Regions from separate parts of the Kitasatospora viridis genome, predicted to be linked through region 1. Evidence: riboswitches for the same ligand, from Rfam matches in the RefSeq annotation. Region 1 holds a riboswitch; the other holds the start of a gene.

Region 1 (4,994 bases):
CCCACGCCCTCGCCGACGACCTGCTGCCGCAGTGGCGCGCCCGGGTGCCGGCCTCCCGCCGGGCCGCCGTGGCACTCGGTTTCCGGGAGATCGGCACCCAACTGGTCGTCAACTTCGGCTGACAGCTGACAGCTGACAGCTGACAGCGCACGGCTGACCGGAGCCGGAGCCGGAGCCGGAGCCGGAGCCGGAGCCGGAACCGGTGTCCCGCCGCTCCGCCGGCCCGCTACTCCGTGCCCGGCCCACCGTCCTGCGGTGCGAGCAGCGCGTTGACCGAGCCGTACGGCAGCGCCTCGGTGAGCGGGGCGAAGGAGCCCGTGTGCCGGATGGTCCGGGCGGCGTTCATGGTGGCGGTGAACGCCAGCCGGGAGAGCCCGGAGCCCAGGCTGATCCGCCGCACGCCCAGCTCGCCGAGCCGATCGACCGTCAGCTCCAGCAGCGGGCCCGCGACCAGCACGTTCACCGGCCGGTCGACCGCGGCGCAGACCGCCCGCACCGCCTCGGCGTCCGGCAGTCCGGGGGCGAAGAGCACGTCCGCGCCCGCCTCCTCGAAGGCCTGCAACCGCCTGATGGTGTCGTCGAGGTCGGGCCGGCCGTAGAGGAAGTTCTCCGCTCGCGCGGTGACCGTGAACGGGAAGTCCAGCTCCCGCGCGGCCAGCACCGCCGCCCGGACCCGGCCCACCGCCTCCGCGAACGTGTGCAGCGGGGCGTCCGGGTCGCCGGTCGCGTCCTCGATCGAGCCGCCGACCAGGCCGGCCGCGGCGGCCAGTCGGATGGTCTCGGCGATCTGCTCCCGGTCGGCGCCGTAGCCGCTCTCCAGGTCGGCGGAGACCGGCAGGTGGGTCGCGGCGGCCAGTTCGCGGGCGTTGGCCAGCACCTCGTCCCGGCTCACCAGGTTGGCGCCGTCGCTGCGCCCGAGGCTGTGCGCCAGCCCGGCGCTGGTGGAGGCGATCGCCGCGAAGCCGAGCCCGGTGAGCAGCCGGGCGGTGCCGGCGTCCCAGGCGTTCGGGATGACGAAGGGCTCCTGGGCCTCGTGCAGCCGGCGGAACTCCAGCGCCCGGCGGTGCTGGTCCTCGCGGTGCTGGTCCTCGGTGATCGGTGACACGGTGGTCCTCTCAGCTCGGATTGCGCGGGTGCGGCACGTGCAGGTAGGCGGCCCGGCCGGTGCGGCGGGCCTCGACCACGGCCTCCAGCAGCGCCAGCCGTTCGGGGCCGAGCACGGTGCGCCACTCGGCCAGCGGACGGACGGCGTGGTCGGCGTGCTCGGCCGGGTCCAGCACCAGGCCGGCCAACTGCTCGGCGGAGAGCTCCCCGCCGTCGAAGACCACGCCGACCCGGAACGGCCAGCCGTCCGCGGCGGGCCGGAAGACGAGTGCGAGCAGCGGCGGGACCGGTTCGGCCGGCAGTACCAGCCCGGTCTCCTCCAGCACCTCGCGCCGGGCGCAGCGCCACGGCTCGCCGTCGAACTCCATGTTCCCGCCGACGAACTGCCAGACCTCGGGGTCGTAGACCGACTCCATCAGCAGCGGGTTGCCGGCGGTGTCGGTGAAGTGGACCAGGCCGAAGAGGATGCCGTGCGGCAGCGTGCGCAGGTGATCGGCGAGCGGGAGCTGGGCCATGGGGGCTCCTGGAAAAGGCGGACGAGCTGACGGACGGGCGGGGTGACGGCGGCTCGGTTGACGGCGGCTCAGTCGACGGTGTGGTCGCCGTCCAGGTAGACCCAGTCGCCCTCGTGCCGCAGGAACCGGCTGTTCTCGTGCAGGCTGCCCGCCACCCCGTGCTCGCGGAAGTGGGCCCGGAACTCCACGGTGCCCGCGGTGTGGAACGGGCCGCCCTCGGTGCTGCCGAGGATCTCCAGCCGCTCCCAGACCGGCTCCGGTCCGAGCTCCAGCTCGGCCGGCCGGGTGTCGGGGTGCCAGCTGCGCAGCAGGTAGGCGGTGTCCCGCACGACGAAGGCGCTGTAGCGCGAGCGCATCAGCTGCTCGGCGCTGGTCGCCCGGGCGAGTCCCCGGTGCAGCCTGCCACAGCAGTCGGCGTAGTCGGCGGGCAGGCCGCAGGGGCAGGCCTTCGGCAGCGCGGCGGCGGGTTGGGCGGCGGCGGCAGTGCTGGGCCGGGCGGGGGTGGAGCGCTTGGCGGGGCGGGCGGTGCGTCGGGACATGGCCCCATTGTGACGGTCCGTCGGACCGCCCACGCACCGCCCGCCCGCCGCGCGGGCGGTCAGGAGGGCAGCTGCAGCTGCTGGCCCGGGAAGATCAGGTTCGGGTTGCCACCGACCACACTGCTGTTCTGCTGGTAGAGCTGCTGCCAGCCGTCCAGGTGGTGGCCGTAGGCGATGCCGGAGAGGGTGTCGCCGCTGACCACGGTGTAGTCGCCGCCGGGCGCGGCCGGGGTGCTGGTGGTCGGGACGGGCGCGGGCTGGCCGGGGACGGCCGGACCGGGCACCGGGTTCGCGACCGGGGGCGCGGACTGCGTCGGGGTGCCGGGCGTGGAGGGCGCTGCGGTCGGCGTGTTCGGCGCGGGGGTGGGCGCGGCGCTCGGGGTCGCGCCGGGGGTGGTCGGGGCCGGGACGGTGGACGCGGGCGCGCCGGGGGTGGCGGCCGTCGGCGCGGGGGTGCCCGGCGTGGCCGCGCCGGAGGGCGTGCCACCGGTCGCGGGCGCCGGGTTGGACACCGCACCGGACGGGGTCGGCGCGACAGGCGCACTCGGCACCACAGGCACAACAGGCGTAACAGGAACAACGGGCACAACAGGCGTACCCGGCGCGGGCGGAGTGGCCGGGCTGCCCGGGGAGGCGGGCGTGCCGGGAGCGGCCGGCGCGGACGGCGAGGCCGGCGCAGCCGGGACGCTCGGCGTGGTGCTGCCGTCCGGCGAGGTGAGGCCGGCCGTGGCGGCGCACGAGCCCCAGACGCCCGCTCCGTCGGACGCCAGCACCGCCTCGGCGACGCTGATCTGCTGCTGCTTGGTGCCGTGCGAGGGCTCGGCGCCGAACAGGTCGCCGCCGTGCGCCTCCCACTGACGCTCGGTCAGGTGCAGGCCGCCGTAGTAGCCGTCGCCGGTGTCCATGGTCCAGTTCCCGCCGGTCTCGCACTGGGCGACCGCGTCCCAGGTGGTGGCGGGGGCCGCGTGCGCGCCGGTCGCCGCGAGCAGCGGCAGGGCGAGGCCCGCGCCCAGGGCGGTGGCCGTGGCGACGGCCCGGTCGGCCTGGGTCGGGCGGCGGTGGCGGCCCGGTCCGGAAAAGACCATGGGAGTGTCCCTCTCCGCACGCCTGCGAGGTGAGCTGTCGGGTTCGGGCCGGTGAGGTTGGCCCGGCCGGCCGCGCGGATCGCTCCGGCGGTCGGCTTCACCCCTAGCCGTGGGGACGGCGTGGAGAACCTGGGTCCCCCGTCCCTGCCCTGACGAGTCGTGGTGTCGGAAGCACGGACGAGGTGGGCAGGGTTCGGCGTGCCGCGTCCGTGAGCCCGTAGGGATGGGCTTGACGGGACGATAGACGGATGATCAGCTCGATAACAAGCCCGCATCGCGAACATCACATCAGAATCACGTCGGTGAAGGGATCGTCCGTGCGGGATGTACTGAGCGCGATGTACTGAGCGCGATGCATTGGGCGCGATGTATTGGACGGGTCAGCAGGCGCCACCGAGACGCAGGAGGATTCCATGGCCGACGAGGCGAGGATGAAGGAACTGTTCGCATCGGGGAAGCAGGGGGTGCTGGTGACGCTGAAGCAGAACGGGCGGCCGCAGCTCTCCAACATCTTCTACGGCTACGACCCCGAGCGGGACTTGGTGCGGATCTCGGTCACCGCCGACCGGGTCAAGGCCCGCAACGCCGAGCGCGACCCCCGGGTCAGCCTGCACGTCACCAGCGCGGACTTCTTCACCTGGGCGGTCGCCGAGGGCACCGCCGAGCTGTCCGCCGTCGCCCAGCAGCCGGACGACGCGGCGGTGGAGGAACTGGTCGACCTCTACCGGCAGGTCAACGGGGAGCACCCGGACTGGGACGAGTTCCGCGCCACCATGGTCAAGGATCGGCGGCGCTGCCTCTCGCTGCACGTCGAGCGGTACTACGGCCAGACCCCGTGACCCAGCAGGCTCCCTGACCGGTCATCGGACCGACCGGCAGAGCGCCAACGTCGCCTCGATGGCCGCGACGTAGCCCGCCCGTGCCCGCTCCAGTCGGGCCGGGTCGGCCGGGCCGTCGCCGAGGTCGAGCTCGGCGCGGAAGGTGAGCAGCAGCTCGCCGTCCGCGTCCTCCTCGATGTCGTTGTGGATCGTCCAGCGGGCCCGCTCGTCCGAGCGGTGGAAGCTGACCCGGCGCTTCGGCTCGAAGCGCACCTCCTCGCGCACCCGCTCGCCGCGGATCACCACCTCGCGGACCAGACCGTGCCCGGTCCGCTCCAGCACCCGGCACGAGCTCATCCCGGCGACGACCAGCGTCGCGTCCTCGGCCTTGCGCAGCAGGCCCGCCCAGACGGCGTCCCGGTCCAGCACGGTTCCCCCGCCCCGCTCCGGCGCGTTGACCCGCACGCTCGCACTGATTTCCGGCACGGCTGATGCCCCCTCGGATCGACTGCCGGTCGGAGACCAGCGGATGCTTGTCACGAATGCTTGTGCGGCCAAGTAAACGCTTAAGATCCTTTTAGGGCAAGGGAGAATCGAGGGTCCGAAGGGTGCCCTGGAGGGCATCCATTTGTGCGTACAATCACCGTGTGAGCGCCGCCACTGACAGCACCAGCCATGCGATCGCCAGGGTCGCCCGACTGCACCGGGCCGCCGCCGAGCGGCTGCTGCGGCGTGCCGGGCTGCACGCCGGGCAGGAGCTGCTGATGATGCTGCTCTGGGAGCGCGGGGCGCTCCCGCAGGGCGAGCTGATCGAGCAACTGGGCCTGGACGCCTCCACGGTGACCCGGATGGTGCAGCGGCTGGAGCAGGCCGGCTTCGTCCGTCGCAGCCGCAGCTCCGCCGACCGGCGGGCGGTGATCGTGGAGCCCACCG
Region 2 (4,994 bases), on a different contig from region 1:
TGCTCGCGCCGGGGCCGCCGAGGGGCTCGCCGGGCAGCGGCACCTCGGGCTCGAAGCCGGGCGGGACGACGAAGCAGACGGTGGAGAGGGTCAGCTCGCCCGGGTCGCGGTAGAACTCCTCGCCGAACCGGGCGAGCCGCTCGCGCACCTCGCGCACCTGCTCGGGCGTGCTGACGCCGCCGTGCCAGCCGTCGCCGAACCGCAGGGCGCGGCGCAGCGCGGCGTCGCTCTGACCGCCGATCCAGATGTCCGGGCCGCCCTTCGCCCGTGGGGCGGTTGCCGGGACCACCCCGTCGAAGCTGGTGAACCGGCCGGTGTGGGTGACCGGCGGGCCGGACCAGAGCGCGCGCAGCAGCTCCAGCGCCTCGTCGGTGCGGGCGCCGCGGTGGCGCACCTCCAGCCCGAGCGCGGCGAACTCCGCCGGGTCCCAGCCGGTGCCGACGCCGAGGGTGAACCGGCCGCCGGAGATCACGTCCAGGGCGGCGGCCTGCTGGGCGACCACCAGGGGGTGGCGGTAGGGCAGGGCCAGGATGCTGGTGGCCAGCCGGATCCGGGCGGTCGCGCCGGCCACCGCGGCGAGCGTGATCAGCGGGTCGAGGTTGGCGCCGCCCTCGCTGGCCAGCAGGTGGTCGGACATCAGCAGGTAGTCGAGGCCGAGCTGCTCGGCCCGCAGTGCGGTCTGCAGCACCGCCCCGCCCCCGTGGGCCCGCCAGCGCGGGGGCTCCAGTGACACGCCCAGTTGCATCCGTCCGCCCTCCGCCGCGCAGTACGATCCGTTCCCGGCCACCCTAGACGTTGGCTCACGCTCCGTTAGGCACCATTCATGTTGTACTATGCAACTGAAATCCCCGTGACCAAGGAGACGTCGTTGTCCGGCCGAGACGCCTCGATCGAGACCATCCAGCGCGAGCTGACCGCGTTCGCCCGCCGGGCCCGGCACAAGGCCTCGCAGATGCACCCGGGGCTGACCCTGGTGATGTACAGCATGCTCGACCTGATGAACGAGCGCGGCGGCTGCCGGGCGGCCGACCTCGCCGCCCACTTCCTGCTCGACAAGTCGACGGTGAGCCGGCAGGTGAGCGCCCTGGAGAAGCTCGGGCTGGTCAGCCGCGAGGTCGACCCGGAGGACCACCGGGGCCAGATCCTGCGGCCCAGCGAGGCCGGGCTGGTGCTCCTGCGGGAGGCCTACGAGGTGCGGCGGCAGTCCTTCACCGAGCGGTTCACCGGGTGGAGCGACGCCGACCTCGCCGACCTGGCCCGCCACCTGGTCCGCTACGGCGAGGCGGACTGACGCCGGGTCAGCCCCGGCAACCGTGCCCCGAACGCGCCGTGGCCGCCCGGTCCGACGACGATGTCGGACCGGGCGGCCACGGGCCGAACGGGGTTCAGCGGTCGGCGATCACCGGGATCAGTACGCCGAGTGGGTCTGCCAGAACGCCCAGGCGGCGTTCGGGCTGCCGTAGGTGTCGTTCATGTACTGCAGCGCCCACTTGATCTGGGTCGCCGGGTTGGTCTGCCAGTCGGCGCCGGCCGAGGCCATCTTGTTGCCGGGCAGGGCCTGCGGCAGGCCGTAGGCGCCGGAGCTCGGGTTGGTCGCGGTGACGCTCCAGCCGCTCTCGTGGCTGATGATCTGGTCGAAGGAGGCCAGCTGGTCGGCCGGGACGATGGACGCGGCCAGCGCCTGCAGCGAGCCCGCCGAGGAGTCGGTCGAGGCGGTCACGGCGGTCTGGGCGGCCGGGGCCGACTGCTGCGAGGAGCCGCCGCCGGAGTTGCCCGAGTTGTCGGAGCCGGCGGAGTTGGCGGAGCTGGACGAGTCCGTGGCGGGCGCGGACTGCTGCTGCACCGGGGCGCTCTGCTGCTGCACCGCCGGGGCGGCGGCCTGCTGGTGGCCACCCAGCGACAGGTGCTGGCCGGGGAAGATCATGTTCGGGCCGTGCGGCAGCACCGACTTGTTCAGCTCGAACAGCGACTGCCAGCCGCCCTGCACGCTGTGCGAGGTGGCGATCTTGGACAGGGTGTCGCCGGAGACGACGGTGTAGGACGCGGGGGCGGCCTGCTGCTGGGCCACCGGGGCGGCCTGCGGGGCGGTGCGCACCGGCGCGGCGGCCTGCTGCACCGGGGCGGCGTGCTGGGCGGCGTGGTGGTGCTGCTGCACCGAGTGGTGCTGCGGCGCGCGGTGCTCGGGGGTGGCGGCGCTGGCGCCACCGGCGGCGATCAGCGGCAGACCGGCGCCGACACCGGCGAGGACGGCGACGGCGACCGCGCGCTTCATGGCGGCGCGGCTGGGCAGGGTGGGACGACCGTTGACGGACATCGTGCGTTTCCTCTCCCACGCCTACGAGGTGAGCTGTCGGATTCGGGCTGGAGTTGCCCGGCCGCGCTGAGCGCGGCTTCACCCCAAGCCCCGTCCGGACGGATCCGGACCGGGCGACTTACCTGTGGTTCCCCCGCCCCTGCTGCGGTGCTGGTGCACGTGCTCACTCGTTCCGGCAGCAGGGCTCGGCGTTCCGGAGAGCGAGGTTCGTGTGGAGACGAACGAGATGCACCGTAAACAGGCCGAAGGTCCTATCACAAGCGGATGTGAGGTGTCTCATGTTCGGCCGGGGGGCTCGACGGGAAGCCGAACGGGGCCGTCCGGACCGGACGACCCCGTGCCGCACGGGCCCCACGGGACCCCACGGATCGGGCCCCCGCGGCCCGCCCGGTTCAGCCCAGGTGCCAGCCCTTCGGGTCCAGCCCGCCGGGGACCACCCCGGCCGGACCGTACGGCTGCCGGGTCAGCACCAGGCCGCCCAGGTCGAGGTGCGAGAGCGAGCCGTCGACGGCCGGCACCATCCGCAGCGGCTCGCCGGCGAAGTAGCCGTCCTGCGCCGTCCAGCTGCCGTCCGCCTCGCGCTGGAACCTGGTCCGGCCGCCCGCCCGGCCCGCCTCCCGCAGCTCCAGCTCCCCGCAGGAGAGCAGGTGCAGGGTGAGCGGCGCCGGCCCCCAGAACCACGGCCCGGTCGCCGCCAGCAGCTCCGGCGCCACCTCGATGACGGGCCGCCAGGGCTCGGGGAACCGCGGCTCCTGCTCGGCGACGATCCGCACCAGGTCGGCGGCGACCGTGCCGGCGGCGGCACCTGACGTGGTGTTGGTCAGCGCGACCGCCGCCACGTCCTCCTCCTCGCAGACCCACAGGCCCGCCAGGAAGCCGGGCACCGAACCCGCGTGGCCGAAGAGCAGCCGCCCGTGCTCCCGGCGCAGCTGCAGGCCGAGCCCGTAGCAACTGGTCCAGTCGCCCTCCGGCGCGACCGCCGGGCGGCGCATCTCGGCCAGCGTCTCCGGCGCGAGCACCTTCTCGTTCCCGCCGCACAGGAACGCGGCGAACCGGATCAAGTCGGCGGCGGTGGACCAGAGTTGCCCGGCCGGCGCCATCGGCCCGGTGTCGGTGAGCGGCTCGGGCATCATCACGTCCGCCCACGGGTGCACCGCGAAACCGCCGGCGTGCGGGGCCTGCGGCAGCAGCGTGGTGCGGGTCATGCCCAGCGGCTCCAGCAGCTCCTGGCGCAGCACCTCCGCCCAGGGCTCCCCGCGCAGCCGCTCCACCAGCGCGCCGAGCAGCGCGTAGCCCGGGTTGGAGTAGCGGAACCGCTCGCCCGCCGGATAGCGGAACGGCTGCTCCTCCAGCAGCTCGCCGGGCTCGGGCCGGGCCGCCCAGTGGGCCCGCTCCCACCAGGGTCCGGGCGGTTCAGCGGTGAGCCCGGCCGAGTGGCCGAGCAGTTCCCGCACCGTCGCCCGGCCGGCCGCGGTGCCCGGCAGGTGCTGCTCCAGCGGGTCGGCCAGGTCGAGCAGGCCCTCGTCGCGCAGCCGCAGCACCAGCACCGCGGTGAAGGTCTTGGTGATCGAACCGATCCGGAACTGCACGTTGGCATCGGGCGCGTGACCCTCGATCATGCTGCGGGCCCCGGACCACACCAGCTGCCCGCCGCGCAGCACGGCACCGATCAGCGACGGCGCCCGGCCGTCCGCCTGACCGACGGCCACCCGGTGCAGGAGCGCCCGACGGGTCTGGGGCAGCAGTTCCAGGGACGGCAACTCGTCCGACACATCCGGCATCTGACCTCGCATTCGCAGCTGTGGGGTGGCCGACGTTCGACCTTACCCGGACCGGGCCGCGATGGCCCGGCAATATGCGGCTCACGGTCCGACCCGGCCCGTGGGGGGCGCGGGCGACGGCGGTCGGCGCCGCGCGTGTCGGGGTCGCCGAGGCCCGCGGAAGGCCGCCGCGGCCCGCAAGACCCGAGGTCCCGGACACCTACTGGTGTGCGCGGGGGGCGCGTGGCTGGCTAGGGTCAGCTCCCATGAGACGCCGCGGCACGCCCACCCCCGCCCCCCTGCCGCAACGCCGCGGGGTGGACCCGGTGCGGATGCGGCTGCCGCTGGACGGCGAGTGGGCCACCGTCGCCGAGTACCTGGCGCACCGGCTGCCCGCGCGGCTCGGCGAGCGGCTGGACGAGATGGTGCGCGGCGGCGAGATCGTCGCCACCGACGGCCCGATCGACGCCCGCACCCCCTACCGGCCCGGCACCAGCGTCTGGTTCCACCGCGACCTGCCGCCCGAGGTGCCGGTGCCGTTCCCGCTCGACGTGCTGCACCGCGACGAGCGGCTGGTGGTGCTGGACAAGCCGCACTTCCTGGCCACCATGCCGCGCGGCAGCCACGTGGTGGAGACGGCGCTCTCCCGGCTGCGCGACGAGCTGGACCTGCCCGCGCTGGTGCCCGCGCACCGGCTGGACCGGCTGACCGCCGGACTGGTGATGTTCGTCGCCGACCCGGCGGCCCGCGGCGCCTACCAGACGCTCTTCCGGGACCGGCTGGTGCGCAAGGAGTACCGGGCCGTCGCGCCCTACCGGGCCGACCTGGAGCTGCCGGTCACCGTGCGCAGCCGGATGGTCAAGGTGCCCGGCGAGCTGGCGGCGTGGGAGGAGCCGGGCGAGGTGAACGCGGTCAGCGAG

The links. Region 1 has a riboswitch for cyclic di-AMP ahead of FHX73_RS47420 (transglycosylase family protein). Riboswitches for the same ligand answer to the same signal wherever they lie in the genome.
Region 2: it holds a riboswitch for cyclic di-AMP, as region 1 does, so the genes downstream of both, FHX73_RS46740 (aggregation-promoting factor C-terminal-like domain-containing protein) here and FHX73_RS47420 (transglycosylase family protein) in region 1, are expected to answer to the same signal.

What each region holds. Positions count from the first base shown of each region.
Region 1 covers NZ_VIWT01000005.1:169,776-174,769, forward strand. The annotation lists gene FHX73_RS37365 (GNAT family N-acetyltransferase) at 1-122, shown strand, start outside; gene FHX73_RS37370 (isocitrate lyase/PEP mutase family protein) at 227-1,105, opposite strand; gene FHX73_RS37375 (NUDIX domain-containing protein) at 1,116-1,619, opposite strand; gene FHX73_RS37380 (YchJ family protein) at 1,688-2,158, opposite strand; gene FHX73_RS47420 (transglycosylase family protein) at 2,218-3,243, opposite strand; cyclic di-AMP (ydaO/yuaA leader) riboswitch at 3,249-3,418, opposite strand; gene FHX73_RS37390 (PPOX class F420-dependent oxidoreductase) at 3,657-4,082, shown strand; gene FHX73_RS37395 (SRPBCC family protein) at 4,104-4,547, opposite strand; gene FHX73_RS37400 (MarR family winged helix-turn-helix transcriptional regulator) at 4,709-4,994, shown strand, end outside.
Region 2 covers NZ_VIWT01000003.1:702,687-707,680, reverse strand. The annotation lists gene FHX73_RS33795 (LLM class flavin-dependent oxidoreductase) at 1-733, opposite strand, end outside; gene FHX73_RS33790 (MarR family winged helix-turn-helix transcriptional regulator) at 869-1,291, shown strand; gene FHX73_RS46740 (aggregation-promoting factor C-terminal-like domain-containing protein) at 1,409-2,314, opposite strand; cyclic di-AMP (ydaO/yuaA leader) riboswitch at 2,318-2,480, opposite strand; gene FHX73_RS33780 (serine hydrolase domain-containing protein) at 2,707-4,095, opposite strand; gene FHX73_RS33775 (pseudouridine synthase) at 4,341-4,994, shown strand, end outside.